2 regions of the Shewanella sp. ALD9 genome follow, and region 2 is predicted to be linked to the other one. Evidence: predicted binding sites of a transcription regulator. Region 2 holds the regulator's gene; the other holds the start of a gene.
What was found. Region 2 encodes LexA, which represses DNA repair genes until DNA is damaged. Its sites were predicted from a motif close to TACTGTATNNNNATACAGTA; they were not measured.
Positions count from the first base shown of each region.

Region 1 (5,777 bases), on a different contig from region 2:
ACCATATTGGCGAAAATAACTTTTTCTTCACAATTTTAGGCGATTCAATTTGTGTCATCAGTGTTTTCCAAGCGGTCCCAAAGTAATCGAGTATCTAACACTTTTGCTGCGACTTGCGTTAGTAAGATAACTAACGCAAATGCTGTCGCGGCAGGTGCAGGTTTTGCGTCTAATAATTGCCCCATATTAACTAAGGCAACTGTTAATGAAATAACGAATAAATCGAGCATTGACCAGCGGCCGATCCATTCAATAATGTGAAACCCAACCATTAATTTTCTTTTTGATATTGGTAAGTTAAAACTAATAGCCGTCAAGTAAGTCGCTAAGCCAATAATTTTAAGCCAAGGTACTAAAATACTGGCAGTGAAAACAATGATAGCAATCGGAAACATACCGGTTTTGACTAAATGACTAATGCCACTAAAAATGGTGTCATTGGTGACCACTCCGCGATTAGTTAACAAGGTAATAGGGTAAATATTGGCGACAACAAGTAAAATTGTCGCGGTAACTAATAAAGCCCAACTTTGTTGGATGCTGGCATAACTACGGCTACTTAATTGACTAAAACAACGTCGACAATGACTGTTACTTGTGACGTTAAGTTTGCGACAAACAGGGCATAAACATAAGCCCATTTTCTTGCCCTGAATATGAGGTAAAACCTCAGTTTTCGGCTCGTTATCGGTATTCGCAGTTTGCTTAGGGCTGTCCACTATATGTTCATTGGATGGTGTAATTGGAGTACTAGGCATCTACATAACTCCACATGTGTTCTAGATTATATTCACGTTGTAAAAATAAGATGATGATAAACAACATTGTAAAACTGAATGTTCCCATACCAAAATACACATCGGAAAAGTCTGATAACTGAAAGGCCGACACGAGAAAACTGATGACATAAATTTCTAACATGGTCATTTGTGATATCAAACCATGATTTTTTAACAATGTAGTGTAGGTTCTTTGCCAAAATGAGTTGTGCAGTTTTAATTTTACAATTACAACTTGAGCCATAATTGACAAAATCAATAACCCAGGCGCGATAACTGCCGCAACCATTACCGCTAGGCCTACAACCCAATATCCTTCGGCCCAAACCGTCACAGCAGCTTGCAGCACCGTAGTGGTTCGTACACTGCCAAGGAAGTGGATTTCGAGTACTGGCAATAAATTAGCAGGAATAAAAATAATTAACGCCGCAACGCATAACGCTAGCATGCCATTAATGGAGCAATAAGGTGAATCATAGAGCGCCGTGTGGCAACGCGGACAAAGCGCACGGGCACTTGAAGGCAAAGCTCGTTTTCTCACTGCCAAATCACATGATTGGCATAGAATTATAGAATCATGATCATCAAATTCATGCATGAAGAATTAATCTAATCCATAGTAAAACACATTATTGGGTAGCGAAGAGTCAAACCTCTCTGCTTGGCCTTATATTGGCAGAAAAATGAGTTAATTGTTAAATAATCTCGATTTTCTTGTGCTTGATAATATCAGAATAATCAGAACACTTGCATCATAAGTTAACTATGTGAGATTCTATGCACTGTATATAAAAACAGTGAGGATTACATCATGGCAGTGATAACCCAATTTGTCGTGGTCAGAGAAGGGGTGGAAAAGATGACATTTATATCGAAGAAAGAGGCTGATGCCTACGATAAGATGCTTGATATTTCCGATAACCTAGTGCCATTTCTTATTAAGGCAGACCTCGGACTTGATGAAAATAAATGCGAACAGCTGGCATTTTATCTAGCAAACAATAAAGATGAGCTTTCTAACTTGCTAAAAGGCATCGTACAGGTTAAAAACGCTCCTACAGCGAAAACTAAAAAGACTACGGCTAAAACTACATCTGCAGAATAGTCGTATTCATCACTCATTCTTCGATTGAGTGTCAGCTTAAGGAATGGACATGAAAACCGAATTTTACCAAACATTAAATCGTCAAGCACAAGCTTTACTTGAAGGCGAAGATGATTTGATTGCTGCTATGGCAAATTTTTCAGCGTTGCTAAATGACAACCTAGAAGACCTAAACTGGGCAGGTTTTTATATTAAGCGTGGTGAACAATTAGTCCTTGGACCATTCCAAGGTAAAGTGGCTTGTACCCGTATCAATATCGGCAAAGGTGTTTGTGGCACTGCCGCAGCAGAAAATAAAACCCAACGAGTTGCCGACGTTCATCAATTTGATGGCCACATTGCATGCGATTCTGCCAGTAATTCAGAAATCGTGATCCCTGTTAGGCAGGGAAATGAGGTTGTGGCAGTGTTAGATATTGACAGCCCATTACTGAATCGATTCGATCAAGATGATCAAATTGGTTTAGAAAACATGGTAAAAAGTTTCGAAACTTGCCTATTTGGTTAAATAGCGAACAAATTAGATTAAATCATGGTCGCATTCGCTGTCGCGGGCTTTATAATATGCCGCTATACGCATTTGTGCTGGATTTACTGATGAGCGATGATTAAGCTGAGAGTAAGTTTGGTTAAATTGTTAAGGTTTGTTTCAATGACTTTAGCAAACTGGCGGATAGTGATATTTTGTACGTTAAGCCTTAACAGTAAGGTTTAACGAAAGATGAACGACTGCAAGGCAAATTGTATGCCGCATAATCAGTCCCTTTATTAACGTGGAAGTAAAAATGGAATCAACAGACAAGTTGACCGACACCAACGCAATTTTAGCGTATTTATATGAAACCTTTCCTTTATGCTTTATTGCAGAAGGTGAAACGAAGCCATTAAAAATTGGTTTGTTTCAAGATTTGGCTGAACGGTTAGCTGATGATTCTAAAGTCAGTAAAACACAATTACGTGTAGCGCTTCGTCGTTACACAAGCAGCTGGCGCTATTTGAAAGGCGTTAAAGCAGGTGCTAAACGTATAGATCTTGACGGTAATGAATGTGCTGAATTAGAACAAGAGCACATTGACCATGCTATTTTGACGCTTAAAGAAAGCCAAGATAAAGCCAAAGCAAAACGTCAAGCGTTAGCGCCTAAAAAGCCGGCAAAGAAAGTGGCACCTAAACGTGCTCCTGCCGTTAAAAAGGAACGTCCTGCACCGGTAGCGGCTCCAGTGATTAAACTTGTGCCGGCTAAGCTAGAAGATTTAAAACAAAAACAACGCGTTAATGTTAAATTAGGTGCCACACCTGTTCCTGGTGTTGTGACTGATATTAATAAAGAGGATGTGCTTGTTCAATTAGATTCTGGCTTATCCATCAAAGTACGTGCTGAGCACATACTATTATAGAAATTTAAGGAGTACTTGTTGATGCGAAAACTTACCTTGGCCGCGTCAATTGCCAGTTTATTTGTCGGCTTTTCGGCATGGGCAATTTCACCAACGATTCAAATCAGCGAGTTACCTAAACTAGCACAAGAGCCACAACATAAAGTGGCTAGCAAGCGAGTAACAACTTTGTTTACTCGCTCGCATTATCATCGTTTTGTACTTGACGATGCATTCTCTGAGCAAATATATACCCGTTTTCTTGAGCAACTTGATTATCGTCGTAATGTGCTGACTGCGGCAGACATTGCGAGCTTTAGTCAATATCAAAACCAGTTTGATAACATGGTTGAATCAGGCGATATTAGCCCTGCATTTACCATGTACGACCTAGTACAGAAACGTCGTTATGAGCGTTTTGCTTATGCGTTGTCTTTGCTTGATAAAGAGTTCGATTTTACTCAAGCTGGCGATGCGTATGAATTTGATCGCAAAGATGCGCAATGGCCAAAAGATGAAGCCGAAGTGAATGAACTTTGGCGTCAGCGCGTTAAATATGACGCGTTAAATCTTAAATTAACCGGTAAAAAGTGGCCTGAAATTGTTGAAGTGCTCGAGAAGCGTTACAACAATGCCATTAAGCGTTTAAGCCAAACACAAAGCGAAGACGTGTTTCAAACAGTCATGAATGCGTTTGCTCGTAGTGTTGAACCTCATACAAGTTATTTATCACCTCGTAATGCAGAACGTTTCCAAATGGAAATGAATTTAAGTCTTGAGGGTATTGGGGCCGTGTTGCAAATGGATGATGACTACACCGTCATCAAAAGTTTAGTGGCCGGAGGGCCTGCTGCCAATAGCGAGAAATTATCACCAGAAGATAAAATTGTTGGTGTTGGTCAAAAAACCGGTGACATTGTTGATGTCATAGGTTGGCGTTTAGATGATGTTGTTGATTTGATCAAAGGGCCAAAAGGAAGTGAAGTCGTATTACAGATTTTACCGAATAAAGGCGGGGCTAATGCTAAACCTTTTGAAGTGGTCATTACCCGAGATAAAATTCGTTTAGAAGACCGTGCCGCGACCTCAAAAGTGGTTGAGCCTAAAGAAGGCCAGTATGCCAATCGTAAAGTCGGGGTGATTCAAATCCCTGGATTTTATATGAATTTGTCACAAGATGTGGCTAAAGAAATCACTAAACTTGAAAAAGACAATGTTGAAGGGATTATTATTGACCTCCGTGGTAATGGCGGTGGAGCATTAACCGAAGCGACATTACTCACAGGCCTGTTTATTGACATGGGCCCAGTTGTTCAAATCCGTGATGCTAATGGTGGCATTAATCAAAATCGTGATAATGATGGCGCCAGTGCATATAATGGCCCATTGGCGGTGATGGTTGATCGTTATAGTGCATCGGCTTCAGAGATTTTTGCTGCGGCTTTACAAGATTATGACCGTGCACTTATCGTCGGTGAGTCTACCTTTGGTAAAGGGACTGTTCAGCAACATAAAAGCTTGGGTCGTATTTATGACATGTATGAAAAGCCAATTGGTCACGTACAATATACTATCGCTAAATTTTACCGTATTAATGGTGGCAGCACTCAATTAAAAGGCGTTACGCCTGATGTCCGTTTTCCAAGTGCTTTAGAGGCTGGCGAATACGGCGAGTCAGAGGAAGAGAATGCTCTGCCATGGGATAAGGTTCCCGTTGCTCAGTACTCTACTTTAGGGAATATCAACCCTATGCTGATCAACAATCTTGATGTTAAACATAAAGAGCGTATCAGCAAAGATGTAGAGTTCAGTTATATATACCAAGACATTACTGAGTTTAAAAAACATCATAAAGACAAAACAATATCACTTGTTGAGAGTGAACGAATTGCTTCTCGTGAAGACGATGATAAGCGTGCTTTAGACCGAGCAAACGCACGTCGAATCCATCAAGGTTTGGCTGCCGTGAAGTCTTTAGACGATATTGAAAAAACAGATGATAGCAAGTTACCTGATCCCTTTTTAGATGAAACGGCTTATATCACCCTCGATATGGCTGACGTAGAAAAAATAGCTAAAACTAACTCAAAGTAATTTTTTATTACTGTTAAAAAACGCGCTTAGGCGCGTTTTTTCTTAATCACAATCACTAAAAACAGTACCAATTCGATAAAGACCACGCCCATTTGATCATATTGGCATTAGTACCGTTCAAGAGGAACATGTATGAACCAAGCGCAAGAAAAACACCTAAAAGATTATACCAAGCCTTCATTCACCATTACCCATGTTGATTTGAACGTTATTCTGGATGGCAAAAACACTAAAGTGACAGCCATCAGTAAGGTGATCCGTAATGGTGAGCATCAGCATGATTTAGTGCTTGATGGCGAACAACTTTCGCTAAGTACAGTGAAACTTAATGGTGTAGCAGCTAACTATCGTCAACACGACAACCAATTAATAATTAGTACGGACCAAAATGAGTTTGAATTAGAAGTGGTCACTTTGCTTGAC
Region 1 is NZ_PJCD01000003.1:913,941-919,717, forward strand. It holds gene CXF88_RS11615 (MlaD family protein) at 1-58, opposite strand, end outside; gene CXF88_RS11620 (paraquat-inducible protein A) at 45-641, opposite strand; gene CXF88_RS11625 (paraquat-inducible protein A) at 751-1,377, opposite strand; gene CXF88_RS11630 (YebG family protein) at 1,591-1,884, shown strand; gene CXF88_RS11635 (GAF domain-containing protein) at 1,934-2,392, shown strand; gene proQ (RNA chaperone ProQ) at 2,670-3,281, shown strand; gene prc (carboxy terminal-processing peptidase) at 3,303-5,354, shown strand; gene pepN (aminopeptidase N) at 5,487-5,777, shown strand, end outside.
Region 1: a site for LexA is predicted at 1,560-1,579, ahead of CXF88_RS11630 (YebG family protein). Genes of this name have one in related genera too.

Region 2 (5,777 bases):
AACGCCATCAAATGAATAATATTATTACGGTAATAACTCATGGTGATGGCAATTTTTTCATCAACTGAAATAATTTCACCAATAAGGTCTTTGGTACTAACAAACTTATTTAACGACAGACAGTGATCAATAATTGACTTGCCATTACCTTCGGCCACAGAGGTGTAATCGGTATAAGGCACTGTTTTAAGTAAGGCTAAATACAAATCAAGCTGACGTTCTAACTGGCTTCTTTCTAACGCATTTTGCTCTGACGCTAATAACACTAAACTAGTCAATGTTACTGAACTGGCTGCGGCCGCTCCATTGATATTAGTCATTACGCGGTTAGCTAACAAATTAACTGAGGGCGTAAACCAAGATGGTTTTTGGTCAGGATCTTTAGCTAGCTCATCACGCCACTCTGGCGCCTGCTGATTTAAGAACTGTTGTAAATTAATCGGCTCACCAAAATTCACATAACCTTGGCCAAAATTGCCTAACTTACGAATAGCACCAAATACCTGCCATACAGATTCTTTTTTCTTTTTCTTACCGCTTAATTCTTTGTGGTACGTCGCCACTTCCATCACATGGTCATAACCTAAATACACGGGTACTAAGGTTACTGGGCGCTCTATCCCACGTAGCACACTGTTAATTGTCATAGCCAACATACCGGTTTTAGGCGCTAACAAACGTCCTGTACGCGAACGACCTCCTTCAGTGAAATACTCGACCGCATAACCCTTAGCAAATAACTGATCTAAATATTCACGAAATACTGCGGTATAAAGTTTATTACCATTAAAACTACGACGGATAAAGAATGCCCCACCACGGCGGAACATCGGCCCTGCTGGCCAAAAATTAAGGTTAATACCGGCAGCAATGTGCGGCGGAACCATGCCCTGATAATACAAAATATACGACAGTAGCAAGTAATCCATATGGCTACGATGACAAGGAACGTAAACAATTTCATGGCCATCATGATGTAACTGTCTTACTTGCTCGGCACCTTTGATATTGATGCCACTGTATAATTTGTTCCATAACCAAGTCAGGAAACGTTCGGCAATACGCACCAAACTATCAGAATAGTCAGCGGCAATTTCATCAAGGTATTCAATGGCGGTTTCACGCGCTTTCTCGACTGTTACTTTCTTATTTGCAGACTCTTCTTCAATGGCTTTTTTGATAGATTCTGATTTTAATAAAGAGGCAAACAACGCTTGTCGATTCGGTAATTGTGGCCCCGTCATCACTTTGCGTTGACGGCGGAAATGCACACGGGCGACTCGGGTCAATTTGTGAGCAATTCTTTTATCAGTACCATGTTCATCGGCCATATGACGAAGCGATAATGCATTAGAAAACTGGACGAAATTATGGCGTCCTAAAAATAAAATCATTAACCATTTACGTAACCACGTAGGGTTTTCACGTTCAAATACTGCAGCTTTCATGCTGTCTTCTTCTTTACCTGGGGTACGTCCCCAATAAAGGCAAACAGGAACCAACTGTATATCTAATTCAGGGCTCTCACTATGAAGTGACAATAAACTGGTAAAATAATTAAGGAATTTGTCACCACTTTCACGTTTACCAAATAGTGGTTTGCGGCCCTCTAAACAGACCACTCGAGGCACGGTTAAGCCATCAAGCTGTAATGGCTCATAAGGACTGGGCAGACCAAAGCCCTCGGTGATTTCGCTCAACGCGGCAATATCGCTAATAGATTCCGTTTTCATTAAATAAACCAAAGGTTTAGTTGGATCTATATTGAGGTCATCAAAAGGATCGTGAGGGACCACAATGGTCTGTACCATCCACTTTTGAATCCATCTTAATGCTCGTAAAAATATTGAATCTGGTTTTGACATGGTTATTTTCGCAACATAAGCCACTGTAATATTGTCGTATAGGATACCAGAAACCACCCTGCTTACACTATCAGACCGATCTATCTTTACGTTTAAGCTCTCACTATCAGAAATAACATAAGACAGAAAATTAGTAATAGTTAATTAAAACATATTGTTGAGTGATACTTAATCAACAAAATACAAAAAATAGTTGGTTAATACTTGCGCGAACACAAACACTGTATATAATGACAGTCACTGTATAAAAAGACAGGAATCATCATGAGACCGTTAACGCCGCGCCAAGCAGAAATTTTAGACTTAATTAAAAACAATATCGCCGAAACAGGTATGCCACCCACTCGTGCTGAAATTGCGAATCGTCTTGGCTTTAAAAGTGCTAATGCCGCCGAAGAGCATTTAAAAGCATTAGCCAAAAAAGGCTTTATCGAGATCATGCCTGGTACCTCAAGAGGCATTCGTTTACCTCATGAAGAACAGGTTGAAACCGGTCTGCCACTCATTGGACAGGTTGCTGCTGGTGAACCTATTTTGGCCCAAGAGCATGTAGAACAATACTATCAAGTCGATCCAAACATGTTTAAACCCGCCGCAGATTTTTTATTGCGAGTGCGTGGTGACAGCATGAAAAACATCGGCATTTTAGAAGGCGACTTACTCGCTGTACATAAAATGCAGCAAGCACGTAATGGCCAGGTTGTTGTGGCACGTGTTGATGATGACGTCACCGTAAAACGATTTGAACAAAAAGGTAATGTGATTTATCTGCATGCCGAAAATGAAGATTACAATCCGATAAAAGTAGATTTAAGTTGCCAAAGCCTAACCATCGAAGGGCTTGCCGTTGGCGTTATCCGTAATGGAGATTGGTTATGAACAAACTAATGGGCATCGCGCCACGCCACCCGGGCTTATGGGTAGATTTAACTGAAACAGAACTGCATGGCACCCAAACCATTCAAACATTACAAACTGTCACCCAAGGTGAAGCTGAACTGAGCCAATTGTGCAGCCAGTTAGCAATATTGAGCCAGCAAGGCAGATGGATTGTATTAATTAGTCCGCCGCATATTGGCTATAAACATATGCTGGCAAGTGCTGGTGTAAGAATGGATCGCATTTTACTGGTGCACACCAAAGATGAAGTCGAAACATTATGGGCCATGGAGAAAGCGCTCACTAGCGGTACATCGAGCGCAGTAGTAACTTGGACAAGCTCACTTGATGCTCGCGATAGTCGCCGTTTAGAAATTGTCGCCAAAAGTGCACGTGCATTAGGGGTGGTAATTGAAGATGTGAATGCTCACTTACCTCACAAACATCAACTTGTTAGCCCTACATTAGCAAATGGAACAAGTAATTTTTGCTCATTTCACTAAGCACGAACCCTTCATTACCAAGCCCTGTATTGAATTCAGGGTTTTTTTTCATCTTTTTTCAGCCTATTAGCCAACAAAGTGATCTTGATCAATGTTTAATCTACAAGTAATGTGGTTAACAAGGATGAAACATTTTTTATCTTTAATTGGACGTGAATGGTAGTAATCAAGATTACTTTCAGACAAATGAGCCAAATCAAAATTGATAAGTTCAGTAGTAGGTACAAGCGTGGTGCACAGCTAACAATAAAACCGTAGACCGTATGTTTACAGCCACCAAAGTACTTTGAGGTCATCAAACTTTTTTCGGGAACCGAAGAGTTTGCATAGAGCAGAGAATTACTGTGTGACTCTTCTTTGTAGTTGCTATTTGCAATTAGCAGAGGAGTAGTCTTGTGAAGCAATGGTTGTATTGTTTACTGGTGGTGTTTGTAGCACTTCCGCTTGGGGCATCAGAAATGCCCCTCAACATGACTCAAGGCGTGACAGATATCAGTGGCAAGGTTTATGACCTCCACATGACGATTCTTTACATCTGTTGTGCAATTGGGTTAGTGGTGTTTGGGATCATGATTTACTCAATGATTTATCACCGCAAATCAAAAGGCGCTGTCGCGGCCAATTTTCACGAAAGTACCAAAGTGGAAATTGCTTGGACCGTCATCCCTTTCATCATCTTAATCGGCATGGCTATTCCAGCCACCAAAACCTTGATTGCTATGGAAGATCCCAGTGATGCTGATCTCACAATAAAAATTACCGGGTCGCAGTGGAAGTGGCATTACAGCTATTTTGATAAAGACATCGAATTTTACAGCACATTATCCACTCCCAGAGCACAAATTGATGGCAGTGAGGCCAAAGGCGAGCATTACCTCCTTGAAGTCGATAAGCCATTAGTACTGCCCATTAACCAAAAAGTGCGCTTCTTGATGACATCTGATGATGTTATCCATTCATGGTGGGTACCCGCGTTTGCCGTTAAAAAAGATGCCAATCCAGGCTTTATCAACGAAGCCTGGACTCGTATTGATAAGCCTGGAACGTATCGTGGCCAATGTGCCGAGTTATGCGGTAAAGACCATGGTTTCATGCCGATTGTGGTGCAAGCATTATCGGAGGCCGATTTTGATAATTGGTTAGTGGAGCAAAAAAAACTAGCAAGCAATGCAGCTGCAGCCGCTGCGGCATCAATGTCTAAAACCTTGTCTATTGAGGAGCTAACCTCACAAGGTGAACAAATCTATATTGCTAGGTGCGCCGCTTGTCACCAACCCAATGGTGCGGGTCTTCCTGGTGTATTCCCATCATTAATTGGCAGCCCTATCATAAAAGGCCCTGTTAACGATCATCTGAATATCGTCTTAAACGGTAAACCAGGTACTGCAATGCAAGCCTTTGCAAAGCAACTTAGCGCCCAAGAAATTGCCGCAGTCATTACCTTTGAGCGTAATGCGTGGGGCAATAATAGCGGTGATGTAGTTCAAGCTGCTGATATAGGCAACTTTTTAGGCAGTAACGAGGCAAGCACCGAACCAAGTAAAGCAGTAACCGATGCAGCAAATACTATTGCAGCAACGACAACTGACATTACCGATGCGGTTACCGACAAAGCCAATCAAGCTGTCGAAGCCTTAGCAGAAGCTGTTGTACCAGAGGATCTGCCCACGTTAACCTTGGAGCAATTAATTGCTGAAGGTGAGCAGGTTTATACTACGACATGTGCTGCATGTCACCAAGCCACTGGCGCTGGTTTACCAGGCGCTTTCCCTTCACTTATTGGCAGCCCTGTTGTTACTGGACCGGTTAGCGGACATATCGATATCGTTATGCACGGAAAACCAGGTACCGCAATGCAGGCATTTAGTAGTCAACTTAGCCCGCAAAAGATGGCGGCTGTGATTACTTATGAGCGCAATGCGTGGGGCAATAATTCTGGCGAAGCGGTGCAACCTGCCGATGTCGCTAGCCATGGACAGTAGGGGAAAACAATGAGCACAACAACGCACGATACACTGGCTACCGCTCATGATGATCATCATCACGGTGCTCCGAAGGGGCTAATGCGCTGGCTACTCACCACTAACCATAAAGATATCGGCTCGCTGTATTTATGGTTTAGTTTCATTATGTTTCTTACTGGCGGTGCGATGGCAATGGTGATTCGAGCTGAATTATTTCAGCCTGGATTACAGCTAGTAGAACCTAACTTTTTTAATCAGATGACCACAGTTCATGGCCTCATCATGGTGTTTGGGGCGGTGATGCCCGCTTTTACCGGGTTAGCAAACTGGTTAATTCCAATGATGATTGGTGCCCCAGATATGGCACTACCGCGAATGAACAACTGGAGTTTTTGGATTTTACCCTTCGCCTTTACCATTTTATTAGGTTCACTCTTTATGGAAGGCGGCGGCCCTAACTTTGGCTGGACATTCTATGCTCCGCTCTCAACCACCTATAGTCCTGACAGTACCGCCCTATTTGTTTTCTCCATTCACATAATGGGAATAAGTTCGATAATGGGCGC
Region 2 is NZ_PJCD01000001.1:144,836-150,612, reverse strand. It holds gene plsB (glycerol-3-phosphate 1-O-acyltransferase PlsB) at 1-1,865, opposite strand, end outside; gene lexA (transcriptional repressor LexA) at 2,130-2,744, shown strand; gene CXF88_RS00725 (SulA-like leucine-rich domain-containing protein) at 2,741-3,247, shown strand; gene coxB (cytochrome c oxidase subunit II) at 3,643-5,229, shown strand; gene ctaD (cytochrome c oxidase subunit I) at 5,239-5,777, shown strand, end outside.